2 regions of the Mesorhizobium sp. WSM4815 genome follow, and region 2 is predicted to be linked to the other one. Evidence: riboswitches for the same ligand, from Rfam matches in the RefSeq annotation. Region 2 holds a riboswitch; the other holds the start of a gene.

The links. Region 2 has a riboswitch for thiamine pyrophosphate ahead of thiB (thiamine ABC transporter substrate binding subunit). Riboswitches for the same ligand answer to the same signal wherever they lie in the genome.
Region 1: linked by a shared signal. The riboswitch ahead of thiC (phosphomethylpyrimidine synthase ThiC) and the one ahead of thiB (thiamine ABC transporter substrate binding subunit) in region 2 are both predicted to bind thiamine pyrophosphate.

What each region holds. Positions count from the first base shown of each region.
Region 1 is NZ_JBVVQS010000083.1:98,176-105,266, forward strand. Features, by position in the region: gene AC0L2B_RS08210 (ABC transporter permease) at 1-338, shown strand, start outside; gene AC0L2B_RS08215 (ABC transporter permease) at 342-1,265, shown strand; gene AC0L2B_RS08220 (ABC transporter ATP-binding protein) at 1,262-2,902, shown strand; TPP riboswitch at 3,005-3,121, shown strand; gene thiC (phosphomethylpyrimidine synthase ThiC) at 3,223-5,052, shown strand; gene thiO (glycine oxidase ThiO) at 5,049-6,050, shown strand; gene thiS (sulfur carrier protein ThiS) at 6,019-6,216, shown strand; gene AC0L2B_RS08240 (thiazole synthase) at 6,221-6,994, shown strand; gene AC0L2B_RS08245 (thiamine phosphate synthase) at 6,991-7,091, shown strand, end outside.
Region 2 is NZ_JBVVQS010000099.1:262,939-270,029, reverse strand. Features, by position in the region: gene AC0L2B_RS24540 (ABC-F family ATP-binding cassette domain-containing protein) at 1-1,221, opposite strand, end outside; gene AC0L2B_RS24535 (thiamine diphosphokinase) at 1,223-1,867, opposite strand; TPP riboswitch at 1,969-2,082, shown strand; gene thiB (thiamine ABC transporter substrate binding subunit) at 2,126-3,139, shown strand; gene thiP (thiamine/thiamine pyrophosphate ABC transporter permease) at 3,395-5,014, shown strand; gene thiQ (thiamine ABC transporter ATP-binding protein) at 5,011-5,781, shown strand; gene AC0L2B_RS24515 (M48 family metalloprotease) at 6,073-7,091, shown strand, end outside.

The DNA.
Region 1 (7,091 bases), on a different contig from region 2:
GAACCATGCTGTCGGCGCTTGCCTCTCCATACATCAAGACCGCAAGGGCCAAGGGCCTGCCGCGGCAGAAGATCATCTTCGGGCATGCGCTTCGCAACTCGCTGCTGCCGGTCGTCACGGTCGCCGGCGACCTGGCGACCAGCCTCGTCAACGGCGCCGTCGTCGTGGAGTCGATATTCGGCTGGCCCGGCATCGGCAAGCTGATGATCGATTCGATCATCCAGCGCGATTTTGCCGTCGTCCAGTCGACCATTCTGGTGACGGCAACCGCCATCTTCATCCTCAACATCGCAATCGACCTGCTCTACGCGGTTCTCGATCCGCGCATCCGGTACTGAGCCATGACGATCATCACCCCCGACATCAAGCCGGCGGCCGTTCCAGGCAGCGGTCGCGTGCTTTTCGCCTATTTGAAGCGCGACAGGCTTGCGCTCGCCGCTGCTATTTTCCTGGCGATCGTCGTCATCGCGGCGGTCCTTGGCCCGTGGCTGGTGGGCGACGCCGCATCGCGGCTCGGGCTGCGCCAGCGCAACCTCGCCCCGTTCTCGCTGGCCAGCGGCTGGATCTACGTCCTTGGCGCCGACACCCTCGGCCGGCCGATCCTGGCCAGGCTGATTGTCGGCGCGCAGAACACGTTCGGCATTGCCGCGGCGGCGGTGTTCGCGTCAATGCTGGTCGGTGGAACGCTGGGCCTGATAGCGGGCTATTCGGAGCGCTGGTACAGCCATCTCATCCTGCGCCTGGCCGATGTCGTCATGAGCTTTCCCTCGCTGCTGCTGGCGCTTATCGTGCTCTACACGCTGGGTCCGAGCATCACCAACCTGGTGATCGTTCTCGCCGTCACGCGCATGCCGATCTACCTCAGAACGGCGCGCGCGGAAGTGCTGGAGCTGCGCGAGCGCATGTTCGTCAGCGCGGCGCGAGCCATGGGCGCGAAGCCGGCCCGGATCATCATCCGGCACATCGCCCCCCTGGTCCTGCCGACATTGGTGACGATTTCAGCCATTGACTTCGCGACCGTCATTTTGTCGGAATCGGCGTTGAGTTTCCTTGGCCTCGGCATTCAGCCACCCGACTTCACCTGGGGCGCGATGGTGGCAAACGGCCGCGGCTATCTCGCCACCGCCTGGTGGATCGCATTCTGGCCGGGCCTTGCAATCATGCTGACGACGCTGTCGCTCAACATCCTCTCGAACTGGGCGCGCACCGTTGCCGATCCGCAGCAACGCTGGCGCCTTCAGACATTGCGAAAAGCTGCCCGATGAGCAACGCGACCATTCTCAAGGTCGAGGGCCTGACCGTCGATTTTCTTTCGGATGATCAGCCGGTACGCGCCGTCGGCGATGTCTCTTTCCACGTCAGCCGTGGCGAGACGCTGGTGATCCTCGGCGAAAGCGGTTCGGGAAAGAGCGTCAGCACCAGCACGGTGATGGATCTCGTCGACTGCCCGCCAGGCGATATCGTGGCCGGCTCCTGCTTCTTCGACGGCGTCGAACTGTCAGGCCTCGGCGCCGAGGCGCGCCGAAGCATCAACGGCCGCAGGATTGCGATGATCTTTCAGGATCCGCTCGCCTATTTGAACCCGGTCTACACGGTGGGGCGCCAGATCGAGGAGGTCTTTGAGAGCCACGGTGCGGCAGCCGGCAAGGGCGCACGCGCCAAGACGATAGAACTGCTTCGGCGGGTCGGCATTCCAGAGCCGCAAAACCGCGTCGACTTCTATCCGCATCAGTTCTCGGGCGGACAACGCCAGCGCGTGATGATTGCCATGGCGATCGCGTTGAAACCGGACATCCTGATCGCCGATGAGCCGACGACTGCCCTGGACGTCAGCGTGCAAGCGCAGATCCTCGATCTGCTGCGCGATCTCCAGCGCGAAACCGGCATGGCGTTGATCATGATCACCCACGACCTCGAAGTCGCCGCGTCCATGGCGGACCGGATTATTGTCATGAACGGCGGCATGGTCGTCGAGACGGGCATCGCCAGGGAGGTCTTCAGCAATCCGCAGCACGCCTATACCCGCCGCCTCATCGCCGCCCTGCCCCACGGCAACGCAGCGGAGGCGCCGAACAGGCGTTCGACGGCGATCGCCGGCGAGACGCTGCTCAAGGTGGAACATCTCACCAAGCACTATGAGCTTGCTTCCGGAGCTTTTAGCAGCAAGCGGACGTTCAAGGCGGTGGACGACATAAGCTTCGAGGTCAGGAGAGGAGAAACGCTCGGCATCGTCGGCGAGTCTGGCTCCGGCAAATCGAGCGTCGCGCGCATGCTGCTGGGGCTGAACGCGCCAAACGCCGGTAGCGCGGTCTTTGCCGGTGAGAACATCTTCGACATGAATGGGACGCGCCTTATGGCGTTTCGGCGCAAGGTCCAGATGATCTTCCAGGACCCATACGGATCGATGAATCCGCGCATGCGCGTTTACGCCATCATTTCCGAACCCTGGGTGATCCACCGCGATATCCTGCCGAAGGAGAGGTGGAAGGCTCGCGTGGCAGAGCTCCTGGAATTGGTGGGGCTGTTGCCGGAGCACGCCGAGCGCTACCCGCACCAGTTTTCCGGCGGCCAGCGACAGCGCATCGCCATTGCGCGCGCACTTGCCAGCGAGCCGGAACTGATCGTCTGCGACGAGGCGGTTTCGGCGCTCGACGTCTCTATCCAGGCGCAGGTGATCGACCTTTTGGCCGACCTCAGGACGAGGCTCGGCCTCTCCTATATTTTCATCACCCACGACCTGCCGATCGTGCGTCATTTTGCCGACCGGATCATGGTCATGAAAGACGGACGGATTGTCGAGGAAGGCCAAACCGCGGCGCTGTTCGGGGCGCCTCGCCACGACTATACGCAAAGCCTGCTGCAGGCTGTGCCCAGGCCCAAATGGCTTACGCAGGCTCAATAGTTCCCTGGATATCGGCCTCGATTGTCCGTGCGCGCCCAGCTAGCGTTGCCGATTGATGGACCGAATGCGCTTGACAAAATGGCGATCGCCCGCTCAATTTGACCCATTCACCAGGGGGGTCCCGGCAAGGGGCTGAGATACTGCTGGCTTTCGCGGCGCAGTGACCCGTTGAACCTGATCCAGTTCATACTGGCGTAGGGACGGTGCAAGCGCTTTGCGGGAGTCCATGCCCGAAAACCTGTAAGCAGGCCAACCAGAGCGTCTTTTCATCCTTCCGGCACAGAACTGGGTCTCCAATGCATGAGCAAAGGAGCCTCAATATGAATGCCCTAACCCCAGCGGTCTCAACGGGACCGCTGCCTGCCTCACGGAAAATCCACAAGTCCGGCGTCCTCTATCCGCACATCAAAGTGCCGATGCGGGAAATCGCCGTCCACCCTACGGCAGGCGAACCGCCTGTCACCGTTTACGATCCGTCCGGCCCCTATACAGACCCGACTGTCGAAACCAGCATCGAAAAGGGCCTCGCCAGGTTTCGCCATGAATGGGTTACGGCGCGCGGCGACGTCGAATTCCACGATGGCCGCAGTGTCAGGCCGGAGGACAACGGCTTCGCGTCAGGTGAGCGCCTGACGCCGGAATTTCCCGTGCGCCACCGGCCGCTAAAGGCAAAAACGGGCAAAGCGGTGACGCAGCTTGCCTATGCGCGCGCCGGGATCATCACCCCCGAAATGGAGTTCGTCGCCATTCGCGAGAATCTCGGCCGCGAGAGCTTACGCGGCGGGATGCAGCGCGACGGCAACTCTTTCGGCGCGGCGATCCCGGACTTCGTCACGCCGGAATTCGTGCGCGACGAGATAGCGCGCGGACGGGCTATCATTCCCTCCAACATCAACCACCCGGAGAGCGAGCCGATGATCATCGGCCGCAATTTCCTGGTCAAGATCAATGCCAATATCGGCAATTCAGCCGTCACCTCGTCGATGGCCGAAGAGGTCGAAAAAATGGTCTGGGCGATCCGCTGGGGAGCCGACACCGTCATGGACCTGTCGACCGGTCGCAACATCCACAACATCCGCGAATGGATCGTCCGCAATTCGCCTGTGCCGATCGGAACCGTGCCGCTCTACCAGGCGCTTGAGAAGGTCGGAGGGATCGCCGAGGACCTGACCTGGGAAATCTACCGCGATACGCTGATCGAACAGGCCGAACAGGGCGTCGACTATTTCACCATCCATGCCGGTGTGCGGCTGCACTACATCCCGCTGTCGGTCGACCGGGTCACCGGCATCGTGTCGCGCGGCGGCTCCATCATGGCCAAGTGGTGCCTGCATCATCACCGCGAAAGCTTCCTCTACGAGCATTTCGAGGAAATCTGCGACATCTGCCGCGCTTACGACGTGTCGTTCTCGCTCGGCGATGGCCTTCGTCCCGGCTCGATCGCCGACGCCAACGACGCGGCGCAGTTCGCCGAACTGGAAACGCTCGGCGAGTTGACAAAGGTCGCCTGGGCCAAGGATTGCCAGGTCATGATCGAGGGGCCGGGCCATGTTCCGATGCACAAGATCAAGGAGAACATGGACAGGCAGCTCGAAGTCTGCGGCGAGGCGCCCTTCTACACGCTTGGGCCGCTGACCACCGACATCGCACCCGGCTACGACCACATCACCTCAGGCATCGGCGCGGCGATGATCGGCTGGTACGGCACGGCGATGCTCTGCTATGTCACGCCCAAGGAGCATCTCGGTCTCCCGGACCGCAACGACGTCAAGACGGGCGTCATCACCTACAAGATAGCCGCGCACGCCGCCGACCTCGCCAAGGGACATCCGACGGCGAAGGTCAGGGATGACGCCCTTTCCCGCGCACGCTTCGAGTTTCGCTGGGAAGACCAGTTCAACCTGTCGCTCGACCCCGAAACCGCGCGCTCCTTCCACGACGAGACGTTGCCGAGGGAGGCGCACAAGCTGGCGCATTTCTGCTCGATGTGCGGGCCGAAATTCTGCTCGATGCGCATCTCCCACGACATTCGGGCCGAGGCACAGAAAGAGGGCATGGCGGCGATGGCCGCGAAGTACCGCGAGGGCGGCAATCTTTACATGCCAGTGGACGGCGAACCGCCCATGCCGAAGATGCCGGAGCCGTCATGAGGCTGCTGGTCAAAGGGGCCGGCGTCGCCGGCCTCACCGCCGCCTTCGAACTCGCCGCCCGCGGTGCTGCGGTAACCATTGCCGAGACCCGGCATGGCCTTGGCGGCAACGCATCATGGATGGCCGGCGGCATGCTGGCGCCCTGGTGCGAGCGCGAAAGCGCCGAGCAGCCGGTGCTGGATCTCGGACGCGATGCCGCCGACTGGTGGGATGCTGTCCTGCCGGGTCATGTCACGCGGGCCGGAACGCTCGTTCTGGCAATGCCGCGGGATGCGGGCGAACTCGACCGGTTTGCAAGCCGCACGTCGGGTCATCGGCGGATCGACGAAGACGAAATCGCGCTCCTGGAACCCGATCTCGCCGGCCGCTTCCGTCGCGGGCTGTTCTTCCCGGGCGAAGCCCATCTCGACCCACGCCGTGCAATGGCGGCGCTGCATGAAAAACTCGCCGGAAGCGGCGTCGAGTTCCGCTTCGGAATGGACGCCCTGCACATGACGGGATTCGACCGCGAGATCGACTGCATGGGAATGGCGTCCAGCGATGAAAGGCTTCGCGGCGTTCGCGGCGAGATGCTGATCCTGCGTACACCGGACATCTCGCTGTCGCGCCCGGTCAGGCTGCTGCACCCGCGTTTGCCGCTCTATCTAGCGCCGCGCGCCGACCACCATTTCATGGCGGGTGCAACGATGGTCGAGAGTCTGTCCACGGAGCCGGTCACGGTGCGGGCGATGATGGAACTCCTGAACGCCGCCTATTCGGTTCATCCCGCCTTCGGCGAGGCCGCGATCGTTGAGACGGGCGTCGGCATTCGACCGGCGTTTTCCGACAACCTGCCGCGCGTCGAAGCGCATGGCAGGAGCGTCGCGATCAACGGGCTCTACCGCCATGGTTTCCTTCTGGCCCCCGCCATGGCGCGTCGGGCGGCCGACCTTGTTTTCGATTCTGACAAACCGCTGGAACTTGCTGATGAAACTGACGGTCAACGGCGAAGCGCATGAGATCACCGCCGCCACCCTGGCGGAGCTTCTCGCGGCGCTCGGCTACGAAGGCAACTGGCTTGCAACGGCAGTGAACAGCGAGGTTGTGCACGCGACTGAGCGGGCGCTGCTCCAGTTGAAGGACGGCGACCGGATCGAAATCCTCTCACCCATGCAAGGAGGTTAGTGACGTGATCGAGCTTTACGGAACCAAGCTTCCGTCGCGCCTGCTTCTCGGCACCGCGCAGTACCCCTCGCCCGCCATTCTTGCCGATGCGGTCAAGGCATCCTGCGCGTCCGCGGTGACCGTCTCATTGCGCCGCGAAATGGCCGGCGGCAAGGGTGGCGAGAAATTCTGGTCGCTTATCCAATCGCTGCGGCTGCATGTCCTACCCAACACCGCCGGTTGTCACTCCGTCAAGGAAGCCGTCACGACCGCAAATATGGCGCGCGAGGTCTTCGGCACGAACTGGATCAAGCTCGAGGTGATCGGCAATCATGACACGCTGCAGCCTGACGTCTTCGGCTTGGTCGAGGCCGCGCGAATCCTGTGCGACGACGGCTTTGCTGTATTTCCTTACACGACGGACGATCTCGTCGTCGCCGAGCGATTGCTGGAAGCCGGATGCAGGGTGCTCATGCCCTGGTGCGCGCCGATCGGTTCTGCGCTTGGACCGGTAAATATCACCGCGCTCCGCTCGATGCGCGGCCATTTCCCGGATATCCCGCTGATCGTGGATGCGGGCCTCGGCCGCCCATCTCACGCGGCTCTTGTGATGGAACTCGGCTTCGACGCGGTGCTGCTCAACACGGCAGTGGCCAAGGCCGCCGATCCGATCGGCATGGCGCGCGCGTTCGGCAAGGCGGTCGATGCCGGCCGTGAGGCCTATCGCTCGGGCCTGCTCGAGCCACGCGACCTCGCCGTCCCATCGACGCCGACAATCGGCCGGGCAGTCTTTCAATGAAACTAGATCCTTTTTATCTGATCGTCGATAGCGCCGCCTGGATTGAAAGGCTGGCGCCGCTCGGCGTCAGGCTGGTGCAGCTTCGCGTCAAGAACCT
Region 2 (7,091 bases):
GCCCGAAAGCTCGCGCACCGGCGTGCGCGCCTGTTCCGGCTTGAACAGGAAGTCCTTCATGTAGGAGACGACGTGGCGCTGCTCGCCGTTGATGACAAGGTTCTCGCCGCGGCCGTCGGTGAGATACTGCGCCAGCGTCTCTTGCGGGTCGACCGCCCCGCGTTTCTGGTCGAGCGTGGCGATCTCCAGATTGGTGCCGAGTCGCACCGTGCCTGAGTCCGGCTTCAATTCGCCGGTCAGCATCTTCAGCAGCGTCGTCTTGCCGACGCCGTTCGGGCCGACCAGGCCAACGCGGTCACCGCGCTGGATGCGGGTCGAGAAACCCCTGACCACGGTGAGGTCGCCAAAGCTCTTCTCGATGTTCCTGGCCTCGATCACCAGCTTGCCGGATTCGGCGGCGTCGCTGGCCACCATGGTCGCCGCACCCTCGGCGCCGCGATGGCCGCGAAAGCGCTGGCGCATGGTCTGCAGTTCGCCAAGCCGGCGCATGTTGCGCTTGCGCCTTGCCGTCACGCCATAGCGCAACCAGTGCTCCTCGCGCACGATCTGGCGGCCAAGCTTGTGCTGCTCGCGCTCTTCTTCTTCCAGAACGGTGTCGCGCCATTCCTCGAAATGGCCAAAGCCCTTGTCCAGCCTGCGGGTCTGGCCCCGATCGAGCCAGACCGTGGCGCGCGACACGCGCTCGAGGAAGCGGCGGTCGTGCGAGATGACGATCAGCGCCGAAGAGGTGCGGGCAAGCTCCTCCTCCAGCCATTCGATGACCGACAGGTCGAGATGGTTGGTCGGCTCATCGAGGAGGAGAATGTCGGGCTCCGGCGCCATGACGCGGGCCAGGGCAGCACGGCGGGCTTCGCCGCCGGAGAGATCGTTCGGCCGTTCCTCGCCGGACAGGCCGAGATGCTCCATCAGATAGGTGGCGCGGTAGGGATCGTCGGCGGGTCCGAGCCCCGCCTCGACATAGGCGCGGACGCTGGCGAAACCATCCATGTCGGGCATTTGCGGCAGGTAGCGCACTGTTGCCGAAGGCTGGCGGAACACCTCGCCATCCTGCGGCTCGATCAATCCCGCAGCGATCTTCAGCAACGTCGACTTGCCCGAGCCGTTGCGGCCGACCAGAGCGATCTTGTCGCCCGCCGACGCCGTCAGTTCCGTCCCGTCGAGCAGCGGCGTGCCACCGAAGGTCAGTTTTATCCCGTCGAGATTGAGAAGCGGCGGCGCCATGTCAGCTTTCAGGTAGGGGGAATGGATGGGCGAGCAACAGCGCGCGGCCGCTGCCCAGCGCGACTTCGAGCCGGCCCTTGACCTCGTTGGAAATGGTCAGCGACGAGCCGAACGCCACCTCGACATGGTTCAGCGGCCATTTGGCGCCGGTCACGGTCAGACCGGCAAGGTCGGAGAAGCCGAGAATCGAAAACAGCGTGCCGTCGGCGTAGTCGAAGCCGGCCTTTCCGGGAAGCAAGGGCACGCCTTCCTGTGCGCCACTGGTCAAAAGCACCTCTGTCCCTGCCTCGGCCAGCCGGACGCCGAGCGCCAGGTGCAGGAAGGCGTGGTCGGTGCGCTTGCCGCCGAACGCGCCGGCGAGCACGAGGCTGGTCGCGCCGCGTTCGAGCGCGGCGGCGATAGCCAGTTCGCCGTCGGTCTTGTCCTTTTCTGCCGGAAACACCTGGCGCGGCACGGCGGCGAGCTCGTCCGGCAAATCCGCCGGCACCGAATCGAAGTCGCCGACCCAGAGTTCCGGCGTCAGGCGCAGAGTCCGGGCATGGCTGATGCCGGCGTCGGCGGCGATGACACGCGTGCCTTCGACCTGGCGGTCGAGCAGCGGCGTGCGGATAAGGTCGCCGCCAAGCAGGATGGTGAATTTGCTCATATGCGTGGCCCTTACCAGCCCTGCTTGCGAAACGGAAGGCCGCGGTCTGGATGCCCGGCAACTTCCGCTTGCGCCGCAGATGGGCCGGGCCTATGTGTCGAAGCGCTCTAACGGGGTGCTGGACGCGATCTTCGCGGACCGGCTGAGAGGCAACCTGCCAACCCGCTGAACCTGATCCGGTTTGTACCGGCGGAGGGATTAGACGTTTCGGACAACCCGACGCCTCAATTCCCTTCAACGCCAACGAAGGAGGCGCCGATGCGCACGTTTTTATACACACTTGTTTCGGCAGTGCTGCTCGCGGCGACCGTTCTCGCCGGCACCGGGCCGGCATCCGCGCAGGAAAAACTCACCGTCTATACCTATGAGAGCTTCACCGCCGAATGGGGTCCAGGCCCGGCGGTCAAGAAGGCGTTCGAGGCCGAATGCGGCTGTATTCTCGAATTCGTCGCGGTCGCCGACGGCGTCGCCCTGCTCAACCGCGTCAGGCTGGAAGGGGCCGCGACCAAGGCCGACATCGTGCTCGGCCTCGACACCAATCTGACGGCGGAAGCCAAGGCCACCGGCCTGTTTTCGCCGCATGGTGCCGTCATCGACGTCAAGGTGCCGGGCGGCTGGAGCGACGATATTTTCGTGCCGTTCGACTATGGTTATTTCGCCGTCGTCTACGACACCGAAAAGCTGAAGACGCCGCCGAAGAGCCTGAAGGAATTGGTCGAGGGCAATGCCGATGAAAAGATCGTCATTCAGGATCCGCGCACCTCGACGCCCGGTCTCGGCCTACTGTTGTGGGTGAAGTCGGTTTATGGCGACAAGGCGCCCGAAGCCTGGGCCAAGCTTAAGGCAAAGGTGCTCACCGTGACTCCGGGCTGGAGCGAGGCCTACGGCCTGTTCACCAAGGGCGAGGCGCCGATGGTGCTGTCCTATACCACGTCGCCGGCCTATCATATGGTCGCCGAAAACACCCAACGCTATCAGGCAGCGCCCTTCGACGAGGGCGCGTATCTGCAGATCGAGGTTGCCGGCATCACCAAATCAGGTGCGAAGAACCCGTTTGCGAAACAGTTCCTGACTTTCATGACCGGGCCGAAATTCCAGGATGTCATTCCCGAGACCAACTGGATGTTCCCTGCCGGCAAGACCGAGAAGCCGCTCAATCCGGCTTTCGACAAGCTCGTCAAGCCGACCAAGACGTTGCTTTTCAGCCCCGAAGAGGTCGCCGCCAACCGCAAGGCCTGGGTCGACGAATGGCTGTCGGTGATGAGCAAGTAGGACTTAGATTTCTGCATGGTGTTCGCTCCACGCCACCCCCCTCTGGCCTGCCGGCCATCTCCCCCTCCAGGGGGGAGATCGGATGTCACTTCCGCTTTCGCCAATCGCAACAGTCGAAGGATTGAGGCGAGGGTGAAGCTTCCAATCTCCCCCCTTGTGGGGGAGATGGCCGGCAGGCCAGAAGGGGGTGGGCGGGAACTCGACCTCAGCCACATCCCATCTTTCAGCGCCCGCCGTTAAGTTGGGCAGCGCGGAATGCACACTGGCCATCGTAGAGATCCCCGCATCACCGCCGGCACCATCGCGCTTGCCGCTGTTGCGCTGCTGATCGGCGGCGCGTTCGCCGGGCTCATCGTCGAAGGCGCACGCGATCCGTCCGGCGCCGCGTCGGCCTTCGATTCCTACCTCTTCCGCGTCGCCCGATTCACACTGTGGCAGGCATTGCTGTCGACGCTGCTCTCCGTCGTGCCGGCGCTGTTCGTGGCGCGGGCGCTGTCGCGGCATCCGCGCTTCTTCGGTCGCGGCCTGATCCTGCAGCTCTTCGCCGTGCCGCTCGCGCTGCCGGCCATCGTCGCAGCACTCGGGATTTTGGCACTCTATGGCCGTGCCGGCTATTTCGCCGGCGTGCTCAGCGCGATCGGCGGTCAGGGCTGGCCGGGCATATACGGCCTGTCCGGCATCCTCGTCGCCCATGTCTTCTTCAATCTGCCGCTGGCCACGCGGCTGTTCCTCGAAGCGCTTGCGACAGTGCCCGCCGACCAGTGGCGGCTGGCGAGCCAGCTCGGCATGGGCGCCAGGCCCGCCTTCCGGCTGATCGAATGGCCAACGCTGCGCGCGGCGCTGCCGGGCGTCGCCGGGCTTGTCTTCATGCTCTGCATCACATCCTTTACCATCGTACTCACGCTGGGCGGCGGGCCGCGTGCGACAACGCTGGAGGTCGCCATCTACCAGGCGCTGCGTTTCGATTTCGATCCTGCCCGCGCGGTGACGCTGACAGTGCTGCAGATCGCGCTGACCTTCGTCGTCGTGCTGGCATTGATGCGGCTCGGCGCCAATACCGTCGGCGACGCCAACCTGCCGGTGGCTTCGCGCCGCTATCTTTCGGCCGGCGCCGCCGAGACCGTGCTGAACACAGCATTGATCATCCTGGCTTTGCTGTTCGTCGCCGGGCCGATGGCGGCCACGGTCACCTCAGGCCTTGGCGCCGATCTCGGCCGGCTGGCGGGCGAGAGCGCGGTGCGGCAAGCGGCGCTGACCAGCGCCGTGCTCGCCTTGCTGGCGGCGCTGCTTGCAGTGGCGCTGTCGCTGTCGCTGGTCATGGCACGCCGGGCGCTGGCCTTGAGGCGTCACGTCGGCGCCAGGACGCCGCTCGAATACGCCACGGATACCGGCGCCGGCTTCGTCCTCGTCGTGCCGCCCGTCGTCATCGGCGCCGGCTGGTTCCTGCTGCTGCGGACCGTCAGCGACGTCTTTGCCATCGCCCCTGTCATGGTCGTCGCCGTCAATGCGGTGATGGCGATGCCGTTTGCCATCCGCGCCATTCGCCCCGGCTATGATGCGGCGAGCGAACGCCACGAACGGCTCTGTTTGCTGCTTGGCATTTCGGGCTGGAACCGTTTCCGGCTGGTCGACTGGCCGTCGCTGCGGCGGCCGCTCGCCACCGGTTTCGCGTTCGCGATGGCTTTGTCGCTCGGCGATCTCGGCGTCATTGCCCTGTTTGGCAGCGACTCCCTGCAGACGCTGCCTTATCTCCTGCTGGCCCGCATGGGCAGCTACCGCACGATGGACGCGGCAGGATTGGCATTGCTGCTCGGCCTGATCTGTCTCGCGCTTGTCCTGGCCGCGGACTGGCTGGGACGGGGAGAAAGATCATGACGCTCAACAGCGAAAACGGTACGGCTGTGCGGCTGGAAAAGGCCTCGTTCAGCTATGGCGAAGCGCCGTTTTTATTCGATGTCGAGTTCGCCGCCTCGAAGATCACCGCCATCATGGGGCCGAGCGGCTCGGGAAAATCGACACTGCTCAATCTGGTGGCCGGCTTCGAGACGCCGCAATCGGGCCGCGTGCTGATCGGCGGCGCCGATGTCGGCGCCAAACCGCCGTCGGCGCGGCCCGTGTCGATGGTGTTCCAGGAAAACAATCTCTTCGCCCATCTTTCGGTCGAACGAAATGTCGGCCTTGGCCGCTCGCCGTCGCTCAGGCTGACCGAGGCCGACCACGCTGCAATCGCCGCGGCGCTCAAGCGCGTCGGCCTTGCCGGCAAGCAACAGCGCCTGCCGCGCGAACTCTCCGGCGGCGAGCGGCAGCGCGTCGCGCTCGCCCGCGTCCTGGTGCGCGACCGGCCGGTTCTCTTGCTCGACGAACCGTTCGCCTCGCTCGGACCGGCGTTGCGCGACGACATGCTCGATCTGGTAGCCGACGTCCATGCGGAGCGGCGCATGACGGTGCTGTTCGTCACCCATCAGCCGGAGGACGCCCACCGTGTCGGCCAGGACATGGTGTTCCTGGACAATGGCACGGTTGCCGCAACCGGGACTGTCGCCGATTTTTTTACCAAGGCTGGACCGGAAGCCTTCCGGCGCTATATCGGTGCAGGTCCCTTTGGCGCAGGATCACGAGATGTTGCCCGGAAGCGGACATAATTTACGGCCAAACCGGCTTCAGGCGATGTGGCGTTTGCTTGCCATGGTCAAAGTAGTGTGGCTAGGTCCTCCGATACTGGTCCGGCATAGGTTGTGATTTGCCACTACGGTGCCATCCGCGCTCGTGGGCTCGAAGGACGCTGTGGCAGTTGATTTTGCGCATGATCTGAAAATCGATGCCCGATTTTCGGGCCATGTGCTGAGAGCCGAAAGGAAGCTGTTCTGCCGACCGGCACAGACAGAGTGAGAAGGAAACCGCTGGCGCGCTTCCTGGCGCTGGCCGGCTTTGCCATGGCGTTGGCAAGCTGCCAGATGTTCACGCCTCCGGACGTTCAGGAATCCGGCTTCCAGCCTTCCAGCAAACCGGTCACCGTCGACAATGTTGCCGCCAACAGCAAGGTCGCCGAAATGGCCAAGGCGCAGCATCCGCGCATCCTCGCGACCTATGGCGGCGAATATTCCGATCCCAAGCTCGAGCGCATGGTCGCCAAGGTCGTCGGCAGCCTGACGGTGGTTTCGGCCAACCCGAGCCAGACCTACCGCATCACGATCCTCAATTCGCCCAACGTCAACGCTTTCGCATTGCCTGGCGGCTATCTCTACATCACGCGCGGCCTGTTGGCGCTGGCCAACGATTCGGCCGAGCTCGCCGCGGTCATCGCGCATGAGATGGGCCATGTCACTGCAAACCACGGCTTGCAGCGCCAGCAGCTCGAGGCCGAGGAAGGCTTTGCGACAAAAGTCGTCTCGGATGTGCTCGGCGACAGCCCGACCGCCAAGGCGGCACTGATCCGCGGCAAGCTGCGGCTTGCCCAGTTCTCGCGCAATCAGGAGCTGGAGGCCGACGGCATCGGCATCAAGTCGATCGGCGAGGCGGGCTTCGATCCGTTTGCCGCCGGCCGCTTCCTGCAGTCCATGTCGGCCTACACCGATTTCCGCTCGATCAGCGGCGCCACCGACGCCAGCCTCGACTTCCTGGCAACGCACCCGAACACGCCGCAACGCATCGATCTGGCGCAGCGCCATGCCCGCCAGTTCGGCGCGCCCGGCGTCGGCACGCGCGACCGCGACGCCTTCCTCGCCGGCATAGACGGGCTGCTTTACGGCGACACGCCGGAGGAAGGCTATGTGCGTGGCGAAACCTTCCTGCATCCGGGGCTCGGCGTGTCGTTCTCGGTGCCCGACGGCTTCATCATCGACAACTCGGCCGCGGCGGTGACGGCAACCGGGCCGGGCGACATAGCGATCCGCTTCGACGGCGTCTCGATCGACAGGAACCGATCGCTGACCGACTACCTCCGCAGCGGCTG